DNA from 3 places in the Parafrankia irregularis genome. Region 2 is predicted to be linked to each of the others. Evidence: predicted binding sites of a transcription regulator. Region 2 holds the regulator's gene; each other region holds the start of a gene.

Region 1 (9,557 bases), on a different contig from region 2:
GCGGCCGGCGACGAGATCGTTCACGGCGACCGCCGCCCCCTGCGCGGCGAGGGCCCGTGCCGCGCCCGCGCCCATGTTCTGGCCGGCTCCGGTCACGAGCGCCACGTGTCCATCGAGTTCGAACATTGCCAACTCCTCGTGTTCGGTGGTTGATGGTGCGTCGTCGGTGGCGGTCGCCAACGGTCGGATCGCGGCCAGCCGTCGGCGTCGACTCAGTCCGGCGGGTACCTCAGTCCGGCGGGTGGCTCAGCCTGGCGGATGCGGGTGGCTCAGGCCGGTGGGTGGCGCAGGCGGGCCCGGTTGAACTGGTGGGGCTGCCAGCCGTCGACCAGGGCGGAGCCGTCGAGGGTGCGCACCGGGCGGTCGAGCTCGACGAGCAGGGAGAGGCTGTAGGTGAGCCGGCCGGTGAGAGCGGGCGGTGGCGGGCAGCTGGCGAGGGCGAGGGCGGCCTCGGCCATGGTCTCGACCGGCTCGGTGACGTCGTCGGGGTACGGCCAGTCGTCGCGGACCTTCACGGCGCCGTCGGGGGAGAGCACGTTGACGGCGATGCCGTCGGCGACGGTTTCGGCGGCCAGCGCGGTGCTGAGCCGGTGCAGGGCGGCCTTGGACGAGCCGTACAGCGATCCGCGCATGTTCGGCGGGGTGTCGCGGTAGGGCGGTCCGGCGGGGTGCTCGCCGGCGAACGATCCGATGTTGATGATCCAGCCGGTGCCGCGGGCGCGCATGCCGGGCAGGGCCTGGCGGCAGAGGTCCCAGGGGGAGCGCAGGTTGACCTCGAGCGCGTGGTCGATCGCCTGGTCGGTGACGTCGAGGAAGGGTGCGAAGCCGCCCGCCCCGGCGTTGTTGACCAGGATGTCGATCGGGCCGAGAGCCTCCCGCGCCCGGCGGATCAGGCCGGCGCGTCCGCCGTCCGGGCGGGCCAGGTCCGCGGTGAGGGCGACCGCTTTCCCGCCGGCCGCCTCGATGGCGCGCAGGGTGTCGGCCAGCGAGCCGTGCCCGTCGCTGGCCTCCTCCCGGTCGGTGCGTGCGGTGATGGCGACCGCGGCGCCGGCGGCGGCTAACCGGATGGCGATGGCCGCGCCGATGCCCCGGCTGGCTCCGGTGACCAGTGCGCGGCGACCAGCGAGATCGTCCATGTGATGACTCCTTTCGACGGGTTCCGCGTCGCGGGCTCGCGTCAGGCGGCCGCCTGACGCCCACCGCCACGGTCGGGCCGAACCGCTGTGGCCGGTCCGGAGCGAGTGGCCAGCTGTGGCGGCCGTACGCGGCGGACCTCGGCGATCAGTCGCGGGTGAGGCGACCGGTCGTCCGCCTGAAGACCGCGCCGGACCGGCGGAAACTGTATGATTCATACCATGTGGAATCTGGATCAGCACCCGGGTCTGCGCTGGGTCCGGCCGTCACCCTGGGCGGAGGCAGGCCTGCTGGCGACCGGCCGCCCATGCGGCTCCGAGGAAGAACTCCGATGACGGGGCGTGACGGCACGCTGGTCCTGGTGGACCTGGCCGACGACGGAGTCGCCCGGCTGACGTTGGATGATCCAGGTCGGCGCAACGCCCTCTCTCTGGAGATGAGCACCGCGCTGGCGAGTGCCGTCACGGAGGTGCTGGCAGCGGGTGCGCGGGCGATCGTCCTCACCGCCACGCCGCCGGTGTTCTGCTCCGGCGGCTCGCTGGACGACCTGCTCAAACCCGAGGTTCCGTTGCGCGAGATGTACGAGGGCTTTCTCCGTCTCGCCGCGGCGCCGGTGCCGACGATCGCGGCCGTGTGCGGCCCCGTCGTCGGCGCGGGCCTGAATCTGCCGATGGCCTGCGATGTCGTCCTGTGTTCGCCGTCAGCGGTCTTCGACCCACGCTTTCTTGACGTGGGCATTCATCCGGGCGGAGGTCACCTGTGGCGGCTGTCGAGGCTGGTGGGTGTCCAGGGCGCCGCGGCGCTCATCCTGCTCGGCGACAGGCTGACCGGGGACGAAGCCGCCGCGCGCGGGCTCGCGTGGCGCTGCGTGCCCGACGGCGACCTGCTCGACACGGCCCAGGCGCTCGCACGGCGGGCAGCGGGGCGTGACGCCGAGCTGGTGGTGCGGACCAAGCAGTCGCTGCGGGCCAGCGTCGCGTTGAGTGATGCGACGGCGGCGATGGAGCTTGAGCTCGCCGCGCAGGAATGGGCGGTGTCCCGGCCCGGATTCACCGAGCGGGTGGCCGCGATCCGAGACCGCATCCGCCGGGGCGCCGCGAGGTAGGGCGTCCGGAGGTCAGCCGAGTCGCTGTGCGGTAGGTGAGGAGCGCGAGATGGCCGGATTCGTCACCCGCAAGCCCCCGAGCTTCAGCTCGGTCGACCAGGAACGACTGCACCGCAAGCAACGGTTGGCGGCGGCCTTCCGGGTGCTCGGCCGGTCCGGGTTCAACGAAGGCGTCGCCGGGCACGGCAGCGTCCGCGACCCGGAGCTGCCCGACCACTACTGGGTGAATGCCTACGGGCAGAGCTTCCGCCAGATCAAGGTGTCCGACCTGTGCCTGGTCGATGGCTCGGGCACGGTCGTGAGCGGCCCGAACAAGGAGCCCGGTGCCCGCAACCTGGTCGCCTTCGCCGCGCTGACCATTCACGGCGCCGTGCACGACGCCCGCCCCGACGTCGTCTCGGCCGTCCACACCCATGGCCTGTACAGCCGGACGTGGGCCGCGCTCGGCCGCCCCCTGGACCCGATCTCCCAGGACGCCTGCGCCTTCTACCAGGACCAGGGCCTTCTCGACGACTACACCGGCGTCGTGCTCGAACAGGAGGAGGGCAGGAGGCTGGCCGCGGCGCTCGGGGACCACAAGGCCGTCCTGCTGCGCAACCACGGTGTCCTGACCGTCGGCCATTCCGTGGACGAGGCGTTCTGGTGGCACCTGAGCTACGAGCGTTGCGCCCAGTCGCAGCTGATGGCGGAGGCGGCCGCCACCGTGCCACATCTCGTCCCGCCCGAGGCCGCGGCGCTCACCGCCTCCCAGGTGGGAAGCCACCGCTTCGGCTGGTTCTCCTTCCAGCCCCTCTACGACTGGATCGTCGCCGAGGAGCCCGACCTGCTGGAGTGAGCGTGCCGAATCCGGTCGGCCTGCGTCGGCCGGTCGGTGGGACGGCCGTCCCCCGCGCGGCCGTAGCCTGGCCTGCATGACATTCCCGCGCGTTTCCAGTTCTGGTGGTGAGCTTTCTGACCCGTGATCTCAGCCCTCGCGACGTACGGCGCATCCGGACCGCCGTACGACGCAACGACGGGGAGGTCGTCGCCGACCACATTCGCAACATGATCGTGTGGGGTGAGCTTCGCAGCGGTGAGCGGCTCGTGCCCGAGGAGATCGCCGAAGAGCTCGGAATCAGCCGTATCCCGGTGCGGGAGGGAATCATCGCGCTGGAACGTGAGGGGTGGGTCGCCGTCGAGCCCCGGCGTGGCTCCTTCGTCCGCGGCATCGACCGCCGCACCGCGCGTGATCACTACGTGCTCCTGGGCGCGGTCCAGGGTTTCGTCGCGGTCCGAGCGACGCAGCGTGCGCAGGACGCGGATGTCCGGATGCTCGCGGAGCACGTTCGCCTGATCGGGGATGCCGGCTGCGTTCATGACACGACCGATGTCTATGACTCCTTCACCGCCGTCCTGCGGGCGGCGGCCAGATCGGTGCGCGCCGATCGGCTGCTGCGGGTGCTGCCCGAGTACGCGTCCGCCGACACGTTCGACGACCGCGAGGAGGTGATGCGCATCCAACGCCACGGCGTCCGTGCGGTCGTCGCGGGGGTCGAGGCCCGGAACACCGCCCAGGCGGCCGCCGCGGCCCGTGAGGTCCACCGCGAGCTGGGAGCCTGCGTCGAGCGGTTCCTCACCAGCCGCGGGATCTTCGCGCGGGAACCGGGCGACACAGAGTCGCGCCCACCGGTCCGTTGGCACGGTGCGTTCGGCCGCCGTAGCAGGGCCAGCCGCCTCGCGCCGGTCGACAGCGGTGCCGAGCGTGCGGTTCACCATGTCCGTGAGCAGATCATCCGGGGGGAGCTGGCTCCGCGTCAGCGGCTCGACCGGGAGTCGATCGCCGACGCGATCGGAGTGAGCCGGACGCCGATGCGGGAGGCCGTCGTCGCGCTGGAACGCGAAGGGTGGATCACGGTCGAACCCCACCGCGGCGCCTTCGTGAACGCCTTCGACGCCGACTACGTCCGGGATCACTACGAGATCTTCGCGATCATCTTCGGTCTCGCGACGACGCTGACCTACAGGCGCGGCGGCGATCCCGCCGTCGAGCGCCTGCTGGCCTTCCAGCCGGCTCTTCGCGCGGCCTCGGATCCTGACTCCTTCGAGCGGGTGAACGCCGAGATCCTCGACCTGATCATCGAGACGGCGGACAGCCCGCCGCTGATCGGCGCGCTGCGCGCCATGCCGGAGATCGTCCCCGACTTCTTCAGGCAGGTCCCGGGCGCGATGCAGGCACAGGGGCAGGGCTTCGACGAGGTCTGTACGGCGCTGCGCGACGGCGACACGGATCAGGTCGAAACGGCGTGGTGGTCACTGATGAGCGGGGTGGCTGACCGCGTCGTCGACTTCCTCGACCGTCGGGACCAGGGGGCCGCGCGCGTCAGCGCGGCAGGATCCCGGGGTTGAGGATTCCGGCCGGGTCGAACGCTGCGCGGACACGGGCGAAGATCTCCCGTTCGGCGGCTGTGCGGGAGAGCGGCAGCCAGTCGGCCTTCAGTGCTCCGATTCCGTGCTCGGCCGAGATCGAGCCGCCGAGGGAGGCCACATAGGAGAAGACCGCGTCCTGGTGGCGGCCGTCCACCTCGGCAGCCGGGGCGATGTTGACGTGCACGTTGCCGTCGGCGACATGACCGAACGTGATGACCCGTGCGCCAGGGTCCACGGCGGTCACCACATCGCCGACGGAGGTGGCCAGTTCCACCCAGCGTCCGGCGGGAACCGAGACGTCGAGTTTCAGCGGCGGTGCCAGGAAGCCCGCCGCTTCAGGATGCCGCTCCCGGTACGCCCAGAGGCGGGCACGGTCGGCCGCACCGTGCCCGACGGCGACGGGCAGATTGCCGGCCAGTTCGGCGAGCGCCTCCAACGCCCCTGCGTCGGAGGCCTCGAGCAGGAGATAGGCCTCGGCGGGGGCGTCCAGCGGCGGTGTGAGGTCGGTGTTGCGTAGCAGGATGTCGAGCCCCGTCCGGGTGAAGAACTCCGCCGAGACCAGCCCGGGAACCTCCTGGAGGGCCCTGATCGCCAGACCGTGCAACTCCGCCAGCCCCGGCAGGCCCAGCACCGCGACGATCGGGTCGCGCAGGCGTGGCACCAGCCGCAGGCGCGCCTTCGTGACGACCGCCAGGGTGCCCTCCGAACCCGCCAGCAGGCTCGGGTAGTCGTAGCCCGTGTTGTCCTTCGTCAGCCCGGACAGGTGCGACAGGACGGTGCCGTCCGACAGGACCGCCTCGACTCCCCGGATCTGCGCCCGCATGGGCCCGTTGCGCAGGACGCGTACGCCGCCGGCGTTCGTGGCGATCGTGCCGCCCACGGTCGCGCTGTGGCGGCTGGTGATGGCCACCCCGAAATCCAGGTCGGGATGTGCGTCCGCGAGCTGCGCCAGGGTGACCCCGGCACCGGCCGTCACCTGCATCGCGGCCCGGTCGACCGGGCCGAGCGAGTCCAGGCGGCCCAGGCTCAGCACCAGCTCGCCGGCACGCGGCACCCCGCCGCCGACCAGGCCGGTGTTGCCGCCCTGTGGCACGACGGGAATTGCCGCGGCGGAGCACAGCGCCAGTACCGCGCAGACCTCGGCGGTGTCCCGTGGCCGGACGACGGCGGAGGCGAACCCGCGATATCGCCCGGTCCAGTCGACCACGTACCCGGCGGTCCGCGAGTCCGTCAGCACGTGCTCCGCACCGACGACGTCGACCAGATCCTGACGCAGACCCGCCGGGAGGCTTGGGCGGGAAAGCGATTCCTCGGCGGACGGCAGAACCATCGACCTGCTCCTTTGGCTGACTGTGCTGAATGTTGCGTGGTTGGCCTTCGCCTGCGGTGCCGGTGGCCGCCGACACCGAGGTCGCGGTAATGCACGTCCACCGACCGGCCGGCGACAGTTGGCCACGCACCACCGTTCAAGACGCTGCTGTCCCAGCGACCAATCTCCGACACCGCCCCGGGAATCCAAGGTCGCGCGGCGATACCGGATCAAAGCCGCCGCGGCAGCAGATCGCAAGATCCCGGTCGTCGGCCGGTCGGTGGGTCAGCTGCGCCCGCGACCCGCCGAGCGCCGCCTCCACCCCGGGGAGGTCGATCAGCATTTCAGTGATTACGTTGAGGTAATGTGCGTTATCCGTGGCCGCCACAGTGGATACACGACCATTCCGAAACAGGACAATATCGACTAGCCGTGCGGAACCGCTACCAGGTGCTGACCTCTCGTTCGTAGACCGGACCCCTCGGCCGGGGGACGGTGCTTCATCTTGGCCGGCTGTTTTCATCCGACATACCATGGTCGATGGTGGTGTACTCCCCATCGAGATACGAATGCGGACGGACCTCGTAACAGCGGCCGGTCGGACTCGTCCACCGGAACACCCCCGGCCGGGGCTGGACCACCCGCCACCGGCCGTGATGACGCACCCGATGATGCCGCCGGCACAACGGCCCGAGATTCTCCACCAGCGTCTTTCCGCCCGAGGCATAGGGCCGGGTGTGGTCCAGATCGCAACGCCACGCCCGGCGGGTACACCGCGGGAACGTGCAGCACGGGTTCCGGGCCCGCACATGCCGCTTCTGCCCCGGGCTCGGATACCGCCGTTCTCCCAGCTCCACGAGATGACCCGCCGGGTCGGTGAGCATCCGCCGCCACGTCGAGGTCGGCCGCATCGCGATCTCCCGCGCGACAGCAGCGGGGAGCGGCCCGTATCCGGTCAGCTCGCCAGGCTCGGTGTCCATGCCGAGCAGGGTTCCGATCGGGATGACGACCTGCACTTCCGCGCCGGTCGGACCCGCCGGGCCGGGCTGCCCGTACCGGCCCAGGATAAGATCCATCAGGGTGTCGGCACGGACCTCATCCGGACTCCGGCTGTCCGTCTCACTCCGGTCGGCGATAGTGGCGTCGGCGATCCGTTCGATGCGCCCCAGACAGGCCAGTGCCGCGTCCGCGGGCAGCACCGCTCCCAGGACGGCCGTCCCGTCCTCCTCGGGGTCCACCCACACCCGCCGTTCCCGGCGCCGTTCCTCCGTGCGTTTCGCCGCACCATCTGGATCGATGGTGATCACCCCACGGCGGCACGCCGCCGTGAAACCAGCCCGATGCGCCCGCGGCCCCTTCCCCAACACGTGGTCAGCCACCCGGCCGGCGAGTTCGTCGTCCAACGGGGCGGTCGCATGCTCCAACGACCGCAGCCGCGGCAGATCCAACACCCCCTCGGTCAACGCCTGCAACCCCGCCGGCAGACGACGGACCACCTGGTCGGCGAAGTGCAGATGCCATTCGGCGGACCCGGTCGAGATCCGCATCACCCCCGCCACGTCCCCCGCGACCATCGAATCGAACAGATCCAGCTCGTCATAGCCCTCCGGCGGCCGGGCCGCGGCAAGCTCCGCCTGTATCCGGATCGCTTCCGCCTGCGCGGCGGCGATCCGCGCGCTCGCGGCCCCCAACCTTTCCAGGCGGTCGTTCAGCCATCCCTCGAACACCCGATGCGCGACTGGTATCTCCCCCTCCTCCTCCGAACCGAGCGTGCAGGGCGGGCCGGTCGGGTCGGTGAGGGTGGAGCAGGTGCTGGGAGTCATGGCACTGTCCTCCGGTCCGGAAACACACACCATTAGATCGAACGAGCGTTCGATTGCAAGGGTGATGCTAAGCCGGGAAGCGACTGGCAGGGTCGGGCTGGAGAGCGGAGGACACAAGGAGTTCACCCGCCACCCAGAACGTCTTGACAACCCGGCTTCCGGGTTGCAGCCTGAATCCGACATGCCATGCGGGGGCAAAAGACCCAGGATTCCTGGGTGGTTTGCACAGTGCATGGTCTCCATATATGGGAATCGGCAATCGATTAAATGGTGCACCTAGTGACGGTGGAGATGTTGAGCCAGGCTGCCAGTGACGTCTCCCGGGAATCCGAGAAGTCACGATCAACGCAGAAGAATAAAGCGGGAAACTCCGCGGACAGTCGCATCGAGATCACGCCCCGACAAGGCGGGTACTGAACCTGGGCGGGCGCCTCTCACTCACCAACGCCAGCCGAGTCGGAAGACCCATCCGATCAGCGGGTAGCCTACGAACCGGCCTCGGTGCTGAGCACACCGCGTCGGGCCAGTTCCGCGACGACACGCTGGCCGGCTTCGCGGAAGTCGTCGAGGCGGTGGCGGGCGGCCTTCTCACCGTCGCCGGCGGCGATGGCGCGTACGACGCGGGCATGTGCCTCGACCGTGTCGACCTGGCTGCGGTTGGTGCTGATCCGGAACACCAGCGGCAGGTACCCGCTGAAGGCGCGCAGCTCGGCGCGCAGGCGGCGGGAGCCACCGGCGCGGTGCTCGGTGGTGAGGATCAGACGGACGAGCTCGACCACGCGCTCCCGGTCGCCCTGCGGCACGGCCCGCAGCTCGTCGACCAGGCCTTCGAGCGCCGCGATCACCTCTGCGTCCCGCTCCTCGGCAAGGTGCCGGACGGCGACGCCGCTGAGCAGCCCGATGATCTCGAAATCGTCGTTGATCGACCTGGTGTCGAAGGGCTCGACGAAGACCCCCCGGTGGTACGCCGAGGAGACGATGCCATCGCGCTCCAGCATCACGATGGCCTCGCGGACGGGCAGCCGGCTCACGTCGAGCTCCCGGCACACCTGCTCCAGATCGATCCGGTCGCCCGACCGCAGGTGCCCTTCGAAGATCTGCTCCAGGATGTAGTCCACGACCGCGGTGCTCGTCTTGCTGCGAGGGACGGGGCGGCGCGCCACAGCGGATGATCCTTACAGGGGGAGATCCTTGTCGGAAACAGTGGACGCTACCACGGATCCTGGCCTGGCCGTGGCCGGCCCGGCCACGGCCGTCGTCGTACCCCCTGCCATCTGGGCGATGTGGGCCGGTTCCCGTCAGATCGGCGCGAAGAAGTGGGTGCCGTCGCGTTCCAGCTGGGCGATCAGCCCGAACTCCCAGTCGAGGTAGGCCTGCATGGCCTCGCGGGCGTTGTCGGTGCCCTCGTACGGCCGGCGGTACCGGTCGGTCGCCGGGGTGAGGAATCGCTGGCCGCCGGCCTCCAGCGTGGCTCCCGACGCCTGCCAGGCCCGTGTGCCGCCCGCCAGCGCGTACACCCGCCCGCTGCCCCCGCGACCGCCGCCGGGTCCACCGGCCGCGCTGTGTCCGTCGGCGAGGTCGGCGACCGCCCACCGGGCGAGCTCCCCGGTGGGAGAGGTGATGACCAGGCGTGCATGCGGCGGGAGGGCCTGCCCGGCGGGCCCCAGCTGCGCGCGGATCGCGAACCAGGCCCCCGGCACATGCCCGCGGACGTACTCGCGACTCGGCCCGATGTCCACGACGACGGTCGCGGTGGCCGCCGACGGGGTCGGACCCGCCA
Region 2 (9,557 bases):
CGACAAAGATCCTTACTTCTCGCGACTCGCCAAAACCCTCGGGACGGATCTGAAGTCTCGGGCAGGGTGGGGGCAGCGAGGCGGACTCGCTCGCCACCCCCACCCTGCCGCACTGGTGCCCTGCCGCACCAGCGCTCGGTGTCAGCTGCAGCCGCTGGTGGAGCCGCACTGCTCGCAGACGTAGCAGCTGCCGGCCGGGCGCATGTTCACCCCGCAGGTGAAGCACAGCGGGGCGTCGACGGCGGTCTGCGCGGTGAGCGAGCCGCCCGGCATGGCCACGCGGAGCTCACGCGCCACCAGCTCCGGACCTGCACCCGCGGCCGGGCCGCTGAGGCCGCCCACTCCGGCCGACGGGGCCGCCCCGTTACGTGCGGCGCGATCGGCGCCACCGGTGCCGGCGCCGGCACCGGTGGCGGCCGTTGCGTCACCCTCCACCGGCGCGGACGTCCGCAGCGCCTCGATGTCGACCTCGGGTTCCGCCGGGCCGGCCGCCGGGCCACCGGACTGCTCGGACAGCTTCCTGGTCCGCTCGGATGCGGAGAGGATGCCGAGTTCCTCGCGCTGTTCCTCGGTCAGGTAGTCCAGCGCCAGCCGGCGGAACAGGTAGTCCATGATCGACTGGGCGATGCGCACGTCCGGGTCGTCGGTCATGCCGGCGGGGTCGAAGCGCATGTTGATGAACTTGCTGACGTAGGCCTCCAGCGGGACGCCGTACTGCAGCGCGATGGAGATCGCGATGGAGAAGGCGTCCATCACGCCGGCGAGCGTCGAGCCCTGCTTCGACATCTTGATGAAGACCTCGCCGAGGCCGTCATCCGGGTACGACCCGGCGGTCATGTAGCCCTCGGCACCGCCGACGGTGAACGAGACGGTCTGCGACGGGCGCTTCTTGGGCAGCCGCCGCCGGACCGGGCGGTGTTCCCCGGGGCCGGCGGGCCACTGCGGGAGCCCGGCCGCGGTGACCCCGGCGGTGGCCGCGGCTGCGGCACCCGCGAGCGCGGCGTCGGCGGCGGCGGCCGCCTCGGCGTCCCGCTTCGCGCCCTTCACATCGGTCAGCGGCTGGCCGACCTTGCAGTTGTCCCGGTAGATCGCCAGCGCCTTGAGCCCGAGCCGCCAGCCTTCGAGGTAGATCTCCTCGACGTCGGCGACCGTGGCAGTGGACGGCATGTTCACCGTCTTGGAGATCGCACCGGACAGGAACGGCTGGACCGCCGCCATCATCCGGACATGCCCCATCGGGCTGATCGCGCGGTCACCGATCGCGCAGTCGAAGACCTCGTAGTGCTCCTGGCGCAGGCCGGGGGCGTCGACGACATGGCCGTGCTCGGCGATGAACTCGACGATCGCCTCGGTCGTCTCCTCCGGGTAGCCCAGCGCCCGCAGGGCCGCCGGCACCGTCTGGTTCACGATCTTCATGCTGGCGCCGCCGACCAGCTTCTTCATCTTCACCAGGGCCAGGTCGGGCTCGATCCCGGTGGTGTCGCAGTCCATCGCCAGCCCGATGGTCCCGGTCGGGGCGAGCAGGCTGACCTGCGCGTTGCGCCAGCCGCTCTTCTCCCCCACCGACAGCGCCCGCTCCCACTCCTTTGAGGCGGCCGCGATCAGCCGGGCGTCCTCGGCGTGGACGGTGCGGACGGCGTCGTTCGCCGCCGCGTGCTTGCGCACGACGCGGCGGTGCGCGTCGGCGTTGCGGGCGAAGCCGTCGTACGCGCCGACCGTGCCGGCGAGCTCCGCCGAGCGGCGGTAGGCCGTCGCCGTCATCAGCGAGGTGATCGCCGCGGCGAGCGAGCGCCCGCCCTCGGAGTCGTACGCCCGGGCGCTCGCCATGAGCAGCGCGCCCAGGTTGGCGTAGCCGATGCCGAGCTGGCGGTAGGCCCGGGTCACCGTGGTGATCTCGGGGGTCGGGAAGTCCGCGAAGCAGATCGAGATGTCCATCGCGGTGATGATCAGCTCGACCGACGCGACGAACGCCTCGGCGTCGAAGGTGCGATCCGGCCGCAGGAACTTCATCAGGTTCAGCGACGCCAGGTTGCAGCTGGAGTTGTCCAGGTGGACGTACTCCGAGCACGGGTTCGACGCGGAGATCCGCCCGGACTCCGGGCAGGTGTGCCAGTCGTTGATCGTCCCGTCGTACTGGATGCCCGGGTCGGCGCATTCCCAGGCCGCCTGGGCGATCGTGGTGAACAGCCCCTTGGCGTCCACCGACTCGATCACCCGGTTGTCCAGCCGGGCGCGCAGGTCGAAGGACGTCCCGTCGACGACGGCCCGCATGAACTCGTCGTTTACCCGGACCGAGTTGTTGGCGTTCTGGTACTGCACCGAGGCGATGTCACGGCCGCCGAGATCCATGTCGAACCCGGCGTCACGCAGGGCACGGATCTTGTCTTCTTCCCGTGCCTTCGTCTCCACGAACTCGACGATGTCGGGGTGGTCGACGTCGAGCACGACCATCTTCGCGGCACGGCGGGTCGCGCCGCCCGACTTGATGGTGCCCGCCGAGGCGTCGGCGCCACGCATGAAGCTGACCGGGCCGGACGCCGTTCCGCCGGAGGAGAGCAGTTCCTTCGACGACCGGATCCGGGAGAGGTTCAGGCCGGCACCGGACCCGCCCTTGAAGATCAGCCCCTCCTCCCGGTACCAGTTGAGAATCGACTCCATGGTGTCGTCGACGGCGAGGATGAAGCAGGCCGAGACCTGCTGGGGCGCCGAGGTCCCGACGTTGAACCAGACCGGGGAGTTGAAGCTGAAAACCTGGTGCAGCAGCATCCAGGTGAGCTCGTGCTCGAAGGCCTCGGCGTCGTCCTCGGAGACGAAGTAGCCGTTCTCGCGGCCGGCCACTGTGTAGCGGTGCACGACCCGGTCGATGAGCTGGCGCAGCGACGACTCGCGCTCGGCCGAGCCGAGCGCGCCGCGGAAGTACTTGCTGGCAACGATGTTGGAGGCGTTCACCGACCAGGCGGCCGGGAACTCCACCCCGCGCTGCTCGAAGTTGACTGAACCGTCACGCCAGTTCGTCATGACGACGTCCCGGGTCTCCCACTCCACCTCGTCGTAGGGGTGGACGCCGGGCGTGGTTCGAACCCGCCGGATCTTCAGGCCAGCCACCTTCGCGGCCGATCTGCTGCCCTTGCCGCGGGTCTCGGTCATGGCACTCCTCGTGTTCGCTTTCGACAGGTTCAACAATGGCGGCCGGAGTTACCTGCCCGATGAGCCCGGTCCACGCCGGGCTCGGCGCTCGCCGGGCAGGTGGCCCCGCCGTTGGATGGCACGCCGAAATGACCGGATCAGCCTCGTTGCCGATCGGTCCGACGTGCTTTGGGATCTGTGGCAGCGCAGGCGACCACGCCGTCGGTGCGCGATGCGGTGACGGCTGTGGTGGCGCAGGCGACCGCCGAATGCAGTGGTTCGTGGCGGTGGTGGAGCGACGTGGCGCGGCGGTCAGGGCGCGATCATGATGCTGTGGTCAGTCGCGGTGGTCGGGCCGCGGTGGTTCAGCGCGGTGCGGTTGCCGGTGCGGTTGTCAGTGATACGCCCGGTGCCGGGAATGCCCCGACTTCCCGGGCCGCCCCACACCCGACCCGGCCTGGCCGAGGCCGCACCCGGCCTGGCTCAGGGTCCGCGGCGGCTCAGGGGCCTGCGGCGGCTCAGGGGCCCGCGGCCGCGCGCAGGCCCGGCGCGGCGGCGAGGTGCGGCCCGCGGGTGAGCCCGGCGGCGCCCAGCTCCGGGCCGGCGGCCCGGGACGACTCCGCCAGCGGGGCGCCTGCGGCCTCGGAGCTCTGCCCCGCGTCGGCACGAAGCGCCGCGATCGCCACCTCGAAGTCGGCGAGTGACTCGAAGGCCAGATAGACGGAGGCGAACCGAAGGTAGGCGACCTCGTCCAGCTCCCGGAGCGGGCCGAGTATCGCCCGGCCGACGTCCTCGGCAGCCACCTCCGCGGAGCCGGAGGAACGCACCGTCTCCTCGACCCGCTCGGCCAGCAGCGCGAGATCGTCCGACCGGACCGGGCGCCCCTGGCAGGCCTTGCGCACGCCCACGATCACCTTGGCCCGGCTGAACGGCTCGGTGGCACCGCTACGCTTGCGCACCCGCAACGAAGCTTCCTCCATCGTCGTGAACCGGCGCCCACACTCCGAGCACGCTCTGCGCCGCCGGATCGCGGCGCCTTCCTCGGCCTCCCTGCTGTCGACGACACGGCTGTCGGAATGGCGGCAGAAGGGACAGCGCACGGCACACTCCTCTCCGCTCCGGGCGGCTTGGCTGCCACACGCGGAGCACGCCCCAGCAGGTGCCCACATGCCACCGGCCGACCACCCTCCGGGGGTGGCCAACTGACAACCTGTGGATATCGATGCACAACCTGTGGATGACTTACGGTGCTGTAACTACAAGATGTTGTGTTCACCGTAGCGCACGCACCCGACAGGTCCGACACCGCCCCTCCCCCTCCGGCGTGTCGCTGCCGCGGGGCCGCCGCCACCTGATCGGCAGCCGATCCCGCCCGGTGGCCGGCCGTCGGGCGGGCCACCGTCAGGGCAGGCAGAGCGGCTGGCCGGGAACGAGATCCGCGGTGGGCAGATCGTTCAGGGACATGAGCCGACGAACAACCGCACGGGTGTCGGCCTCGGGGTCGATCCCGCGCGCCACCTCCCAGAGCGTCTCGCCCTGGCGCACCACGTGGACCTGACAGTCCACCGGGGTGGCCGTGAACGCCTGCGACGCGGTGACCAACGCCAGCGAGAGCACCAGCGCACCGGACAGGCACGCGAGCGCCGCGAACACGAGCCTGCCCCGCCGGGTCAGCCTCAGCGGCGGCTGTCGCCGCGGGCGGCGTCGCGAGCCCGGACGGAGCCGTTGCGCGCCCGGGGGCTGGGCTCGCGAGCTCGGGGACGAGCTGCGCCGCAGACTCAGCCACCGGCGCCGTGGTCTCGTCCGTAGCCTCTGGCCACCGGGCGGCGGCAACGCGTACCCGACGGCGCGGGCACGCCATTCCAGCCCGGGCATCTCGATGACCTGGGCCTCGCCGCAGTCGACCGCCGCCGAGGACGGCTGTGCGCCGCACGGGCCCGCCGCAGGTGAAGGACCACTGCCGAGACAACGAGAAGGGGCCGAGCGATGCGCCGGCCGCCGATCACCACCACGCACGGCCCTGCCCCGCACCGCCTGGCCGCGCACCACGACCCCGCTGACCGCCGCACCACGGCGAGCACGAGGACGCGGACGCGCGCGACCACCATGGCCGCCCCCCGCCGGCGCACCTCCTCCGACGGCCGCGGACCGCCGCGCCGCGCCGACGCGGAACGCCCGACACCTAGGACCGGCTCCCCCGCCGAGCGCCCGGTCGCCATCCGCGATGTCGACATCGCCAGCAGCCACGCCAACGTCGCCAGCGGCCGGCCGAAGGTCACGGTCGGCCGCATCGACATCGACAATGGCGATATCGACAATGGCAACGTCGGTCACGTCGGCATCAGCCAGACCGGCGCGGGAAAGATCAGGGTCGGCCGGATCAGCGTTGGCCAGATCAGGGTCGGCCATGTCAACCTCCCAGGCGCGAGCATCCGCCCGCTCGAACACCTGAGCGATTCTTACACGGCCGCCACGCACACTTCCCCCGACACGCTCGAACAGACGTTTGAGATTCGGCGACCGGCCGACTACCGTCAAGGACGATCAGTTGTGGACGATCGTGCGAGAAGAAGCGAGCACGGAGAATCCACCCGAACCGGTCAGAAGCTACTAATAGGACAAAGTGGTTGATCGACCGGGTGGCCCGCCGGCTGCGGAACCGCCGAGCCACCGGTCGCGGAGAAGCCGGTAGCGGGCGAAGCCCCGCCGCCGGATGCATCGACAGGGAGAGCGGTAGGCGATGACCAGCCAGGCACGGGGTACCCGCCGAGGCGACGCCCGCGGCAATGTCCGGGATCTTCCCGACAGCCCCGCGGACGCCTCAGGCCTCACGCAACGACAGAAGGGGATTCTCGAGGTCATCCGCGCCGCGGTGGAGCAGCGCGGCTATCCGCCGAGCGTCCGCGAGATCGGCGAGGCTGTCGGTCTGACCAGCACCAGCAGCGTCGCGCACCAACTCAAGGTGCTCCAGGAGAAGGGCTTCCTGCGGCGCGACCCGAACCGGCCGCGGGCCATGGAAGTGCTGCCGATCGGCGGCCAGAAGGCGGGCGCCCGGCTGCGCTCCGCCGGCGCCACGCCGGCGGAGGTGGGTGGTGCCGTCGCGGCCGAGGGCGGCACTCCGACCTACGTGCCCCTCATCGGGCGAATCGCGGCCGGTGGGCCGATCCTCGCCGAGCAGGCCGTCGAGGACGTCTACCCGCTCCCGCGGGAGATCGTCGGTGAGGGCACGCTGTTCCTGCTCAAGGTGGTCGGGCAGTCGATGATCAATGCCGCGATCTGCGATGGTGACTACGTCGTCGTCCGCCAGCAGCCGGTCGCCGACAACGGCGAGATCGTCGCGGCCATGATCGACGGCGAGGCGACAGTCAAGCGCTTCCGCCAGCGCGACGGCCGGGTGTGGCTGGCGCCGGAGAACCCCGCGTTCTCCGACATCCCGGCCGAGGACGCGACCATCCTCGGCCGGATCGTCGCCGTGATGCGCCGGGTCTGACCCGAACGCGACCCCAGGGGGCGCTGGCCCCCTGGGGAAGAGCCGGCCACCGAGCCAGCCGCCATGCCGAGCCAGGCGGCCCCTGGCTCGGCTTCCCGCCGGCTCGGTCAGTTCCGAAGGGCTTCAGCGACCCTGAAGGGCTCCAGCTCGGCGGCAAGGCTCACCGGCACCCGGGCCGCCACCGCCGTGCCCGCGCCGGTGTGCTCGACGCTCAGCACCTCGCCGTCGCGGTGGATCCGGGAGACGAGATCACCACGGGTGTAGGGCACCAGCAGTGACATCTCGATCTCCGGGTGCGGTATCCGCTCCGAGAGGGCGTCGACCAGCTCCGCCAGGCCCGTTCCGGACCGAGCCGAGACGAAGATGGCGTCCGGAACCGCCTTGCGCAGCACCGCCAACGTCGTCGGATCGACCGCGTCGACCTTGTTGACGACCACGAGCTCGGGAACCCCGGCCGCGTCGATCTCGGCGAGCACCTCACGGACCGCCGTGATCTGCCCCATCGGGTCCGGTGCCGAACCGTCGACGACGTGCAGGACGAGATCCGCGTCCACGACCTCCTCCAACGTCGACCGGAACGCCTCGACGATCTGGTGCGGCAGATGCCGGACGAAACCGACGGTGTCGGCCAGGGTGAACACCCGCCCGTCGGGCAGGGTCGCCCGCCGCACGGTCGGGTCGAGGGTCGCGAACAGGGCGTCCTCGACGAGCACACCGGCTCCGGTCAGACGGTTGAGCAGCGAGGACTTCCCGGCGTTGGTGTACCCGGCGATCGCGACCGCCGGCACGGCACCCCGCCGCCGCGAGGAGCGCTTCGTCTCCCGGACGGTGGCCATCGCGGCCAGCTCGCGCCGCAGCTTGGCCATCCGTGTGCGCAGCCGCCGCCGATCGGTCTCGATCTTCGTCTCACCAGGGCCGCGGGTACCGATGGGCGCCCGGCCACCACTGCTCGCGGCGGCCCGGGACATCGACTCACCCCAGCCACGCAGCCGCGGGAGCATGTACTGGAGCTGGGCCAGCTCCACCTGGGCCTTGCCCTCCCGGGACGTCGCATGCTGGGCGAAGATGTCCAGAATGAGCGCCGTCCGGTCGATCACCTTGACCTTGACGACCTCTTCGAGCTGGCGCAGCTGCCCAGGGGTCAGCTCGCCGTCGCAGATCACCGTGTCCGCACCGGTCGACGCGACGACGTCCGCGAGCTCTCGGGCCTTGCCGGAACCGACGAAGGTCGCCGTGTCCGGCCGGTCGCGGCGCTGCACGAGCGCGTCCAGCACCATCGAGCCCGCGGTGGTGGCGAGGGCCGCGAGCTCCGTCATCGACGCCTCGGCCTCCAGGAGGCTCCCGGAGGTCCACACCCCGATCAGCACCACCCGCTCCAGTCGGAGCTGGCGGTACTCGACCTCGGTGACGTCCTCGAGCTCGGTGGTGAGACCCGGGATGCGGCGCAGCGCGCCGCGCTCCTCCAGGTCGAAGCCGTCGCCCTGTTCGTCGAAGAAGGAGAACCCCTCGCCGTCACCGAGGAGGACCACGCCCCCGTCGTCGCCGTCGAAGCTCGGGCTCAGGTTCGGGTTCGGGTACCGGGTGGACGCCATGGCGGCGTCAGCGGGAAGACTCATACCATCCGTTCTCAACGCGGCACGGTGACCGTCGAATTCCGCCCGCCCCGTTCGGGAGCGGGCCGGTGCCGCTGTACCCGGGCTCGGTGCCCCGGCGCAGCGGAACCTCCGCAGCCCCAGAGTGACACGCCGGTGCCGCGATCGCGAGCCGTTTACCGGCCCGGCGCCCGGTAGGAACGGCCCTGTCGGTCAGCTCCGGCCGGTCCCGGCGGGAACCAGTGCCTGGGCACCCGCAGCGGCAGTACCGGAGGCGACCTCGGCGGCCTGGCGGATCCATTCGGGACGAAGGACACCATCAGACACAAGAACGGCGGGACCGCGCAGAATGACGGTCGTCTCCCGCCAGTCAACGGTCAGGCGCCCGCCGGGAAGATCGACCAGCACCTCGGACGGCGGCGTACCGCCCACCCGCGCCGCCCACGCGACCGCCACCGCGCAGGCGCCGGTGCCGCAGGAGGCCGTCTCGCCGACGCCGCGTTCGAAGACCCGCATCGCGACGCCATCCGCACTCGGCACGACGACCTCGACGTTCACCCCGTCGGGGAAGGCCTCGGCCGGGAAGACGGGAGCGCCCAGGTCCAGGCGCGCCAGCTCGGACGGCCCCAGGTCGTCGGCGAAGCAGACCGCGTGCGGGTTGCCCATCGAAACACCCACCGCGGCGAACTCGCGGCCGACCACGGTGACCGGCACGGTGCCCGCGGCGAACGCCGGCGGGCCCATGTCCACGCTCACGTCACCGGCCGGCGGCACCTCGACGGAGCGCAGGCCCGCCCGGGTGGCGATCACGAGGCTGCCAGGCATCTCGTAGCCGGCGTCCACCAGATACCGCGCGAAGACCCGGACTCCGTTGCCGCACATCTCGGCGATGGAGCCGTCGGCGTTGCGGTAGTCCATGAACCAGCGGGCAGCGCCCAGGTAGGCCGCCGCCGCGGGCTCCGCGGCGACGAGGACCACCCGCAGCACCCCGTCGGCACCGACCCCTGTTCCGCGGTGGCAGATCGCGCGCACCAGCTGTGTCGACAGGTCGAGATCACCGTCAGCATCCGGAAGGATGACGAAGTCGTTGCCTGTCCCGTGTCCCTTGACGTACCGCACGCGGCGATCGTACGGCGCCGGGCGCCTCATCCGGCCGTGGCCGCCCGAGAGCGGTCACCACGTCCGGAACTGCCGGGACGTCCGTTCTGCGAGTCCTGGCACGCCCTCGCCGGGTCGCGTGGCGGTGCCGCGGGTGGCGGGCCCGCGGGCGTCCGCCGGCCCGCACGACCCGCCGCGCCCGCATGACCGCTTCCCGGGCCCGCCCTGTTCGCAGCGTTGCCGGAGCTGGC
Region 3 (9,557 bases), on a different contig from region 2:
GTCGGGGACGACGTAGTCACGCCCGCGCAGCAGCGCCAGCGCCCGCGCGGCGGAGACGAGCCCGAGTGACGCGCGTGGTGAGGCACCGTAGGCCAGGTGCCCGCCGAGCTCGGGCAGGTTGACCTCGGCCGGCGAACGGGTGGCGAGCACCAGGCGGACGGCGTACTCGGTGATCGCGTGGTGGACGAACACGTCGTCCGCTCGGTTCTGCAGGCGGACGAGCGCGTCCGGGTCGAGGACGGTCTCCGCGGTGGGTGGACGCACCCCCATCCGCCGGACGATCTCCAGCTCCTCGGCCGCGTTCGGATAGGGAACCGTCACCTTCATGAGGAAACGGTCACGCTGCGCCTCCGGCAGCGGATACACGCCTTCGGACTCGATCGGGTTCTGTGTAGCGAGAACGAGGAAGGGCAGCGGCAGCGGATGGGTGACCCCGCCCAGGGATACCTGCCGTTCCGACATGACCTCCAACAACGCCGACTGGACCTTGGCCGGTGCACGGTTGATTTCGTCCGCGAGAACGAAGTTGGCGAACACCGGGCCGAGCTCTATATCGAACGTCTCCCGGCTGCCGCGGAAGATCCGCGTGCCGATGATGTCGGAGGGGACCAGATCGCTGGTGAACTGGATCCGCACGAAGGAGCCACCGACGACCGTTGCCAGCGTCTGCACTGCCAGCGTCTTCGCGACGCCGGGCACACCCTCCAGCAGGCAGTGCCCGCGGGCGAGCAGCGCGACCAGCATGCGCTCGACCATGTGGTCCTGACCGACGATGACCTTCTTGACCTCGAAGAGCGCTCGTTCCAGCAGCGCGGCGTCGGTGGCCACGTCATGGGCCGGCGGATCGGCGGGCGTCCGGGCCTCGACGTCGGATGCCGCCACGCCGGGATCGGTCGTCCACTCGTTCATGAGTCCATCCTCCCAGACAACGGACGGAATCGAGGGCCCGAGGACTCGGGACAGTGTGGTCGGAAGCCTCTTCTAAGGCGCTCTTCAGGAACTCCGTCATCTGATGGCGGCGGGCAATCCTGGTGAACACACGGTGGAATCACGGAATGTCGACCAGCGCTCGGGTGCGGTAACCGCGATCACGGCCGAGGACCCGCTCCGCCGCAAGTCGGCCTGAAATCAACACCATGGGCACCCCCACCCCGGGCCGGGTGCCGCTTCCGGTGAAGATCACGTTGTCGAGGCCGGGTGCCAGGTTGCCGGGCCGGAACGGCCCCGTCTGGGAGAACGTGTGCGCCGCGGCGAACGGAGCTCCCGCGGCCATGCCGCGGCTGCGCCAGTCCGCCGGGGTGGTGATCTGCTCCACCTCGACCGCCGAGCCGAAGTCGGCGTAGCCGGCGCGTTCGAGGACGGCGACGACCTCGTCGCGATAGCGCGGACCGAGGACGGACCAGTCCAGCGGCGCGGTGAGGTTCGGGGTGGGGAACAGGACGTAGTAGCTGTGCGCGCCGGCCGGTGCCGCCGCGGGCTCGGTCACCGACGGCGTGCTCACCAGGAACGACGGGTCGCTCATCAGCTCGCCCCGACTGATGATCTCCTCGAAGGTGCGCCGCCAGGCCTGCCCGAAGTGGATCGTGTGATGAGTCGCCTCGGGATGGGCGACCCGGGCGCCGGCGAGCAGCAGGAAGCAGGACGGCGAGAAGCGCAGCCGGCCCAGCCGGGCCGGCGCGACCGACGGGGGAAGCAGATCACGGTAGGCGACCGGCAGATCGGGATTGAGGATCACCACGTCCGCCGGCACCCGCTCACCGTCGGCCGTGTGCACGGCCACCGCCCGCCCGCCACGCACCTCGACCCGGCTCACCTCGGACCCGTAACGGAAGACCGCCCCGTGCCGCGCCGCCGCGTCCGCCATGGCCGTGGCAACGGCATGGGGGCCGCCGTCGACGTGGTAGACCCCGGCCACCGAGTCCATGTAGGAGATCACCGCGTAAAGCGCCAGCGCCCGGTGCGGATCGAGACCGGCGTACATCGCCTGGAAGGTGAACAGCCGTCGGGTCCGCGGGTCGCGCAGGTACCGCCCGACCACGGTGTCGAGGCGCCGGAAGCCACCGAGCGCGGCGACCCGGGCCAGGGACGGGCGCAGCAGTGCCAGCGGCGAGTCGACCTGGGCGTCGATGAAGTCCCGCATCTCGGCCCGGAACATCCGGGTGGCGAAGTCGGTGAAGCGGCGGAAGCCCGCGGCCTCCGCGGGTCCGCACAGGTCCCGCACCCCCTGTTCGGTGTCCGCCGGGTCGGCCCGGACGTCCAGGACGGAGCCGTCGGCGAACCGTGCCCGGTACATCGGGTCGAGCCGGCGCAGGGTCAGCCACTTGTCCAGGTCCTCGCCCACGGAGCCGAACGCGTCGGCGATCAGCTCCGGCATGGTCAGCACGGTCGGACCGGTGTCGAAGCGGTAGCCGCCCAGCCGCAACGACCCCGCGCGACCGCCAGGGAAGTCCTCCCGCTCGAGCACGGTCACCCGCCTGCCGGCACCGGTCAGCCGCAGCGCGGCCGACAGCCCACCCAACCCCGCCCCGACGATCACGACGTGCTCCGCCGGTCCGGTCACTGTTCGCATGGGACGTCCTCTCCGCCGCGCCTCTGCCGCAGGTCCAGCGTTTCACCAGGACGGACGGCGGTGCGGCCGGGACCACCTCGGTGGGTTCCGGGCGGAGCCTGCCCTGAGACGACCGTGGCGGGGAATCGTCGTTTCGACCCGTGCCGGTCCGCCGACCTGCTGATCTGCCGCCAGGCCATGGCGACGCCGGGGGAGCCGCGCATCTCACCACCCGCCGGGCCGTCCGGCACGGTCCGACCGGCTGGGAAACCGGTAGCGTTCGACCGTCCCGATCTGTGATCTGTGAACTGCGGGCTGTCTGTCCGGGTTCGTGGTTCGCGGCTCCCACGCCCGGAGGTGTCGTGTCCGATCTGGTGGTCGTTGCGCTCGGCATCATGCTGCTCCTGGTCGCCGGCAGCGCGTTCGTCCTGCTGCGCATGCCGCCGGAGCGGCTGGAGAGCACGGTCGACGGGGTGGCGGCCGTCGAGGCCCGGCTCGCCGCCGGCCGAGTGGAGATCGGTGAGTACGACCGTTCGAACGTCCGGGTCGAGATCCTCGCGCGCCGCCGGCCGGGTCGGACCCGGCCGGTGCTGACCCGCGCGGGCGACGTGCTGCGCCTGGACGGTACCTCCAGCGACGCGGTCGTCCGGCTGAAGCTGCCGAGAGGGACGAAGGGCCGGGCGGAGGTCAGATCCGGAGAGATCACGCTCTGGGGTTCGGCCGGCGACCTGCTTCTGGTCACCGAGAGCGGCGGGATCACCGGTCGTGAGCTCACCGGTGGCCGGATCAATGCCCGTAGCCGCACCGGTGACGTCAACCTGCACTTCGATGCGCCTCCGGACAACCTGTCCGCGGTGAGCGACGAGGGCATGGTGATCCTCGTCCTTCCCGACGGCGACTACGAGGTGGAGGTGGAGACCGGCAACCCGCAGCTGGCGTCGGTCGAGCTGCCCAACGTGCCCGCGGCGCGGCGGCGGGTGTTCGCGCGCAGTGTCGCCGGCAAGATCTGGATCAAGCGTGCCTCTGAGCAAGGGCCAGTCCGCATCTGAGCCCACTGCTCGTGGGCCGATATCTCGGCGGCCGATCATTTTGCTCACCACGGCTCGTGCCCGCTGGTGGTGCCGTGGCCGTGGGTGGTGTTCTCGCCGTCGCGGTAGGAGTGGGGGCGGACCTCGTAGTGGCGGCCGGTGGGGCTGGTCCAGCTGAATACTCCGGGGCGGGGCTGGGTGACGCGCCAGCGGGTGTGGTGGCGGACCCGGTGGTGCCGTCGGCACATCGGTCCCAGGTTGGTGACGACTGTCTTGCCGCCGTGGGTGTAGGGGTGGGTGTGGTCGGTGTCGCAGCGTCGGGCGGGGCGGGTGCAGTGCGGGAACACGCAGTGCCGGTTCCGGGTCTGGATGTGGCGGTGCTGGGCGGGGCTGGGGTAACGCCGGGCACCGAGTTCGACGAGGTGGCCTTCGGGGTCGACGAGTATCCGCCGCCAGGTTGATCCGGGCCGGTAGGCGATCTCGCGGGCGATGTCGGCGGGTGGCGGCCCGTAGCCGGGAAGCTCGCCGGGGGTTGTGTCGAGGTCGAGCAGGGTGGCAATCGGGACGATGACCTGTACCTCTACGCCGGCCGGGCCGGCGGTGGTGTGGTGGGGGTTGAGGATGAGGTTGGTGAGGGTGTCGGCGCGGATCTCGTCGCGGCTGCGGGTGTCGTTGGGGTCCCGCCGGGCCTGGGTCTGGTCGGTGATCTGTTCGATCCGCTGGCGGCAGGCGAGTGCGTCGGGGGCGGGGAGGAACGCTCCGAGTTGGGCCATGCCGTCGCCTTTCGGGGTCAGCCAGACCCGGCGGCGCCGGGTCTGGCGTGCCGATCGGGTGGCGGCGCCGTCGGGGTCGAGGGCCACGACGGCTCGGCGGCAGGCGGCGGTGAACTGGATCTGATGGGCGCGTGGGCCCTGGGCCAGGACATGGTCGACGACCTGGGCGGCGAGGTCGTCGTCGAGTGGGCCGGTCGCACGGTCCAACGCGTGTAGCCGGGGCAGGTCCAGGATTCCGGCCGCGAGCGCGTCGAGGGCGGCGGGTAGGCGGTGGGTCACCCGGGCGGCGAACCCGAGGGTGCGGGCCGCGATCGTGGTGGAGACCCGTAGCACCCCGGCGACCTTGCCGGCGACGACGGTGTCGAACAGTCCGGTGGTGTCGTAGCCGTCGGGGGGTTGGAGGGCGGCGAGGCGGGCGTGACGGCGCAGGAGGTCCGCGTCGGCTGCGGCGCGGGCGGCTGCGGCGGCGCGTAGGCCTTCGAGTTCCTGGTGGAGGTGGTGTTCGAACGCCGTGTGCTCGGCGGAGATGTTCCCGTCGGCCTCGGCGAGGGGGAGACGGGCCGGGTGGTTGATGGTGGTGGTCATGGGTCTGCCCTCCGCCGGCTCACACGTCCCCCGTGGTCGAACGAGCGTTCGACCGCATCGGTGATGTTAGGCCGTGAACCAGCCCGCCAGGCCGTGCCGGAGAGGTGAGGCCACAACGAGTTCCCTCATCACCCAGGCCGCCTTGACGGCCCGGCGCCGGGTGGTCATCCTGCAGTCGCCAGGCGCCAGAAGAACCACACGAGCCCCCCCGGCCACCCGCCCACCGAACCCGCGCTGCCACCCGCCCGCGCCCCGCGACAGCCACACAACGTGACTCGCGCGGTGCAACATGACCCGTCTCGCCTCTCCAGGGGAGGCCATGACTGTGGAAGGCCATAACTGACGACAGGGCCTCGCCAACGATGGCCTCCGGTGGGGCGGACCCGGTCCGGGTCTGCGTCACTGCGGGACTACGCTCGTATCCCATGACGGGGTTCCACGCATGACAGCAGTCGGGAACGCGGCGAGGACGACGGCCAGGACGGTGGCGGAGTGTCTGGCCTCGGGGCGGACGTCGTTCTCCTTCGAGTTCTTTCCGCCGAAGACGGCCGAGGGCGAGCGGCAGCTGTGGACGGCCCTGCGTGAGGTCGAGGCGCTGCAGCCGAGCTTCGTCTCCGTCACCTACGGCGCCGGTGGTTCGACGCGGGACGGAACCATTCGGGTCACCGAGCGGATCGCCACCGAGACCAACCTGACGCCGATCGGCCACCTCACCGCGGTGAACCACTCCGTGGCCGAGCTGCGGCAGGTCATCGGGGGCTACGCCGGTGCCGGTGTACGTAACGTTCTGGCGCTGCGCGGTGATCCTCCGGGTGATCCTCAGGCGGAGTGGGTGCGTCATCCCGACGGTGTCGCGTATGCCGAGGATCTCGTCCGGCTGGTCCGTTCACTGGGGGACTTCTGCGTCGGCGTCGCGGCCTTCCCGGACAAACATCCCCGGTCTCCTGACCTGGAGACGGACGCGCGTTTTCTGGTCCAGAAACTGGACGCCGGCGCGGACTTCGCGATCACCCAGTTCTTCTTCGGTGCCGACGACTATTTCCGGCTGGTCGAGCGCGTTCGTCGGCTGGGTTGTGACGCACCGATTATTCCCGGTGTCATGCCGGTGACCAACGTTGCGCAGATCGTGCGTATGGCGCAGCTGTCCGGGGCTGAATTTCCGGCCGATCTTGCTGCCCGGCTGCAGGCTGTGGCCGATGATCCGGCCGCTGTTCGCGCCATCGGGATCGAGGTGGCCACCGAGCTCTCCGAACGGTTGCTGGCCGGCGGAGCACCGGGGCTTCACTTCATCACGCTGAACCGCTCCGGTGCGACGCGGGAGATCTACCGGGCGCTCAACGGCTGAAACCGGCCGACAGCGCAACGACGGAGCGGCCGGCCGCCGGCCGCCCAGGGGCGTCGGCGGTCAGGCGCGCCAGCCACCCGGCCTGGCTCCGCCCGATCCGCCGCCGACCCCATCCGCTGCCAGCCCGATCCGGCCGAGCCTCGGCCCGATCCGGCCGAGCCTCGGCCCGGTCCGGCGCGCCCGGAGCGGGCGAAGTGGGCGCGCCGGCCGGGTCTGCCAGCGCGGCGGTACCGAGCTCCGGGTGTCGATTCGGCTCAGTCCTGGTCCTCGTAGGCGTCAAAAACGCAGAGTAGCCATTCGTCGCGGAACGTCTGCTCCCGCACGAGAGCGAATCCGGCGTGGTTCGCCGCGTCGACCACGGCGGTAACCAGACCGAGATCGAGAGTGTTGAACACCTGGGTGATTCGCACGGCGAGGACCACCTGGTCGCGATGGGCGCTGAAAGCGTGATCCGGGTCCAAATCCTCAATGGACTCGACGACACCGGTCGGCTGGTCGGATACCACGACGGAACTCTACGGCGCGGGCACGATGGATGACGTGCGTACCCGAGTTCCTGATCGAGAGACCTACCTGGTCGAATGGGCCGCGTTGCACGGTGGGTACGACCCCCGGACAGGCTCTGGGATGGTCCGTTTCTGGCTTGGGCTGACATATCTCCTGGCCAGGCCACTGGCCGCGGCGGGCGTGGCGCCGGGAGCGGTGACGGCGGCGACGGTGGTCGCCGCCGCGCCGGTGATTCCCGCCGCATGGGCGGGGGCCCGTTGGGTGCTGGTCTGCCCGGTGGTGGTGATCCTCAGCGGGCTTCTGGACAACCTCGACGGTGCGGTTGCCATCCTGCGGCGCAGGGTGACGGCCTGGGGCTATCTGCTCGACTCGGCCACGGACCGGGTCTGCGACATCGGCTACCTGGTCGCGTTCTGGCTGGTCGGCGCGCCGGGCGAGCTGGTGGCCGCGGCGGGTGCCGCTGCCCTGATGCTCGAGTATCTGCGCGCCCGTGCGGCCGGGGCCGGTCATGGCGAGATCGGTGTCGTCACGGTCGGGGAGCGTCCGACCAGGATCATTCTCGCGGCTGTCGGCCTGGCGGCGGCGGGGCTGCTGCCGGCGCACGCGGGAGCGGCCGCATCGGCGGGCGCCGCCGCGACTCTCACGGTGTGCGCGGTCGGGCTGGTCCAGTACCTCCTGTCGGTGCACGGGGCGTTGACAGCCGCTGCCCCGGACGTGCCGGGGCCGAGCGCACCCGCGCCAGGTGAGACCGGCGGATGAGGCCTGCCAGCGGGGTGTGTCAGGCCGGCCCGACCAGATCGGTGACGATTTTCGCGGAGAGGGTGACGAGTGGCAGGCCCCCGCCGGGGTGGGCGGAGCCACCGACCAGGAACAGCCCCGGAACCGGGGACTGGTTGCGAGGCCGCAGGAAGGCCGACCGAGGTCCGTTGGAGGAGACACCGTAGATCGAGCCGCCCGGAGCACCCGTCCGGCGGGCCAGATCGGCCGGGGAGATCGTCTGGTACCAGCGCACCCGCGCGCGGACATCGAGGCCGCGGGCGGCGAGAACGTCGAGGATCCGGCGGGCGTAGGCGTCGACGAGGCCAGGTCGGTCCCAGTCCAGGCCAGCGCGCACCTCTGCCCCACCGCCTGGGCTGCCCGAGCTACCCGAGGCGCTGTGGGGGCTGGCGTTGACCAGCACGAACCAGGCCTCGTCACCGGGAGGGGCGGTGGCGGGGTCGTCCGGTGACGCTATGTAGATGGTGGGGTCCCACGGCAGCCTGCCACCGAAGACGGCGTCGAACTCGGCGTCGTAGTCGGCGGGGAACAGCACGTTGTGATGGGCCAGCCCGGGCGTCCGGCCCCGCAGCGCCAACAGCAGGACGAAGCCCGACAACGAGGGCGCGAGCCGGCGCACCCGTCGGCGGCTGGGCGGATGCTCGACGAGCGGTCGGGTGCCCCGCCGCCCCGGATGTTCCGCGGACGGAGGCGCACCGTCGTAGAGACGCGTCGCGTCGACATTGGAGACGACGACGTCGGCCGGCAGCACGACACCGTCGGTGAGACGGACGCCGTCCACCCGCCCGCCGGGGGTCAGCGAGATCCGCGCGACCGGGGTTCCGGTGCGGATCACCGCCCCTCGCTCGGTCGCCCGCGCGGCGATCGCGTGCCCGAGCAGACGCAGCCCACCCGGGATGTACCAGCCACCGAACCGGCGCTCGACGTGCGGCACCGTGACCAGGGCCGCGGGAGCGCGCCGCGGATCCGATCCGGTGTAGGTCGCGTAGCGCTCCAGCATCATGCGCAGCCGTGGGTCGGTGAGGTGGCGGCGACCGAGCCCGCGCAACGTGGAGGCGGGCGCGACGGTCGCCAGCGCGCCCGGCCTGCGCACGGCCATCCAGGCCAGCGCCCGCAGGGACACCGGGCTGCGCAGGAACGGCTGCTCCGACACCCCCCAGACACGTCGGGCCCGATCGTCCAGACGGCGCCATTCGTCGCCGGCCCCGGGGGAGAGACGCTCGTCCAGAGCGGCGAGGAACGCGGCTTCGTCGGCGTGTGCGTCCAGCACGGTGCCGTCGGCGAAACGGTAGGAGGCGATCGGGTCCAGACGGCGCAGGGTGAGGACGTCGCCGAACGGGCCGCCGGTGGCGGCGAACAGGTCCTCGAAGACCTCGGGCATGGTCAGCAGGGAGGGGCCGGTGTCGAATCCGTAGCCGTCGCGTTCGTACCAGCCGAGCTTGCCGCCGATCTGGTCGGCGGCCTCGCACACGGTGACCCAGTGGCCGGCGGCGGCCAGCCGGGCGGCTGCGGCGAGCCCGCCGACACCCGCTCCGACCACGACCACCGTTGCCACGTGGTCGACCCTATGCGCGGGCCCCGTCCCCTCTGTTCTGGTCGCTCTGTCCGACGGAATCCGAACTCCACCCACCCGGCCACGCATCGCGGATTCCGCGCCGCCGCGCAGCGCCGACAATTCGCCTCAAGAGGGGGCATGGATTCGCCTGGCGACCAGTAAGAGTGAACGGTTTTGGCCGTTGGCACGACCAAAACCGTTCACTCTTGCGACTCGTCAAACCGGGCTGGCAGGCACACGGGTCCTCGGAGCTCCGCCCGCGTTCGTGGAGTGCGAACCTCACCGCCTCAAGGTCGGTCGAAGGTCCGTCCAGCGGACGTCCGGTGGACGGGCCCGTCGAGGAGGCGTCCCTTCCAGCGGGCGGTGCCCCGCCAGCGCCGCCACCACGACAGCGCGGTGAGCTGGCCCAGCAGACCCACGGACACCGGGTGGGCCAGTG

What was found. Region 2 encodes LexA, which represses DNA repair genes until DNA is damaged. Its sites were predicted from a motif close to CGAACNNNNGTTCG; they were not measured.
Region 1: the regulator LexA is predicted to act here: its motif matches at 7,816-7,829, upstream of AWX74_RS16885 (HNH endonuclease signature motif containing protein).
Region 3: the regulator LexA is predicted to act here: its motif matches at 4,972-4,985, upstream of AWX74_RS11280 (DUF222 domain-containing protein).

The regions. Positions count from the first base shown of each region.
Region 1 covers NZ_FAOZ01000009.1:128,522-138,078, forward strand. Annotated here, with positions in the region: gene AWX74_RS16855 (SDR family NAD(P)-dependent oxidoreductase) at 1-126, opposite strand, end outside; gene AWX74_RS16860 (SDR family NAD(P)-dependent oxidoreductase) at 270-1,136, opposite strand; gene AWX74_RS16865 (enoyl-CoA hydratase-related protein) at 1,466-2,239, shown strand; gene AWX74_RS16870 (class II aldolase/adducin family protein) at 2,289-3,074, shown strand; gene AWX74_RS16875 (GntR family transcriptional regulator) at 3,182-4,624, shown strand; gene AWX74_RS16880 (FAD-binding oxidoreductase) at 4,599-5,975, opposite strand; gene AWX74_RS16885 (HNH endonuclease signature motif containing protein) at 6,455-7,777, opposite strand; gene AWX74_RS16890 (GntR family transcriptional regulator) at 8,263-8,940, opposite strand; gene AWX74_RS16895 (rhodanese-like domain-containing protein) at 9,076-9,557, opposite strand, start outside.
Region 2 covers NZ_FAOZ01000005.1:316,836-326,392, forward strand. Annotated here, with positions in the region: gene AWX74_RS10435 (vitamin B12-dependent ribonucleotide reductase) at 142-3,147, opposite strand; gene nrdR (transcriptional regulator NrdR) at 3,645-4,295, opposite strand; gene AWX74_RS10445 (LysM peptidoglycan-binding domain-containing protein) at 4,528-4,779, opposite strand; gene AWX74_RS10450 (hypothetical protein) at 5,113-5,757, shown strand; gene lexA (transcriptional repressor LexA) at 5,867-6,616, shown strand; gene hflX (GTPase HflX) at 6,724-8,232, opposite strand; gene dapF (diaminopimelate epimerase) at 8,422-9,357, opposite strand; gene AWX74_RS10470 (EAL domain-containing protein) at 9,354-9,557, opposite strand, start outside.
Region 3 covers NZ_FAOZ01000006.1:4,715-14,271, reverse strand. Annotated here, with positions in the region: gene AWX74_RS11295 (AAA family ATPase) at 1-909, opposite strand, end outside; gene crtI (phytoene desaturase family protein) at 1,049-2,569, opposite strand; gene AWX74_RS11285 (DUF4097 family beta strand repeat-containing protein) at 2,911-3,597, shown strand; gene AWX74_RS11280 (DUF222 domain-containing protein) at 3,642-4,934, opposite strand; gene metF (methylenetetrahydrofolate reductase [NAD(P)H]) at 5,377-6,279, shown strand; gene AWX74_RS11265 (hypothetical protein) at 6,534-6,785, opposite strand; gene AWX74_RS11260 (CDP-alcohol phosphatidyltransferase family protein) at 6,748-7,545, shown strand; gene AWX74_RS11255 (phytoene desaturase family protein) at 7,565-9,118, opposite strand; gene AWX74_RS11250 (glycosyltransferase family 2 protein) at 9,406-9,557, opposite strand, start outside.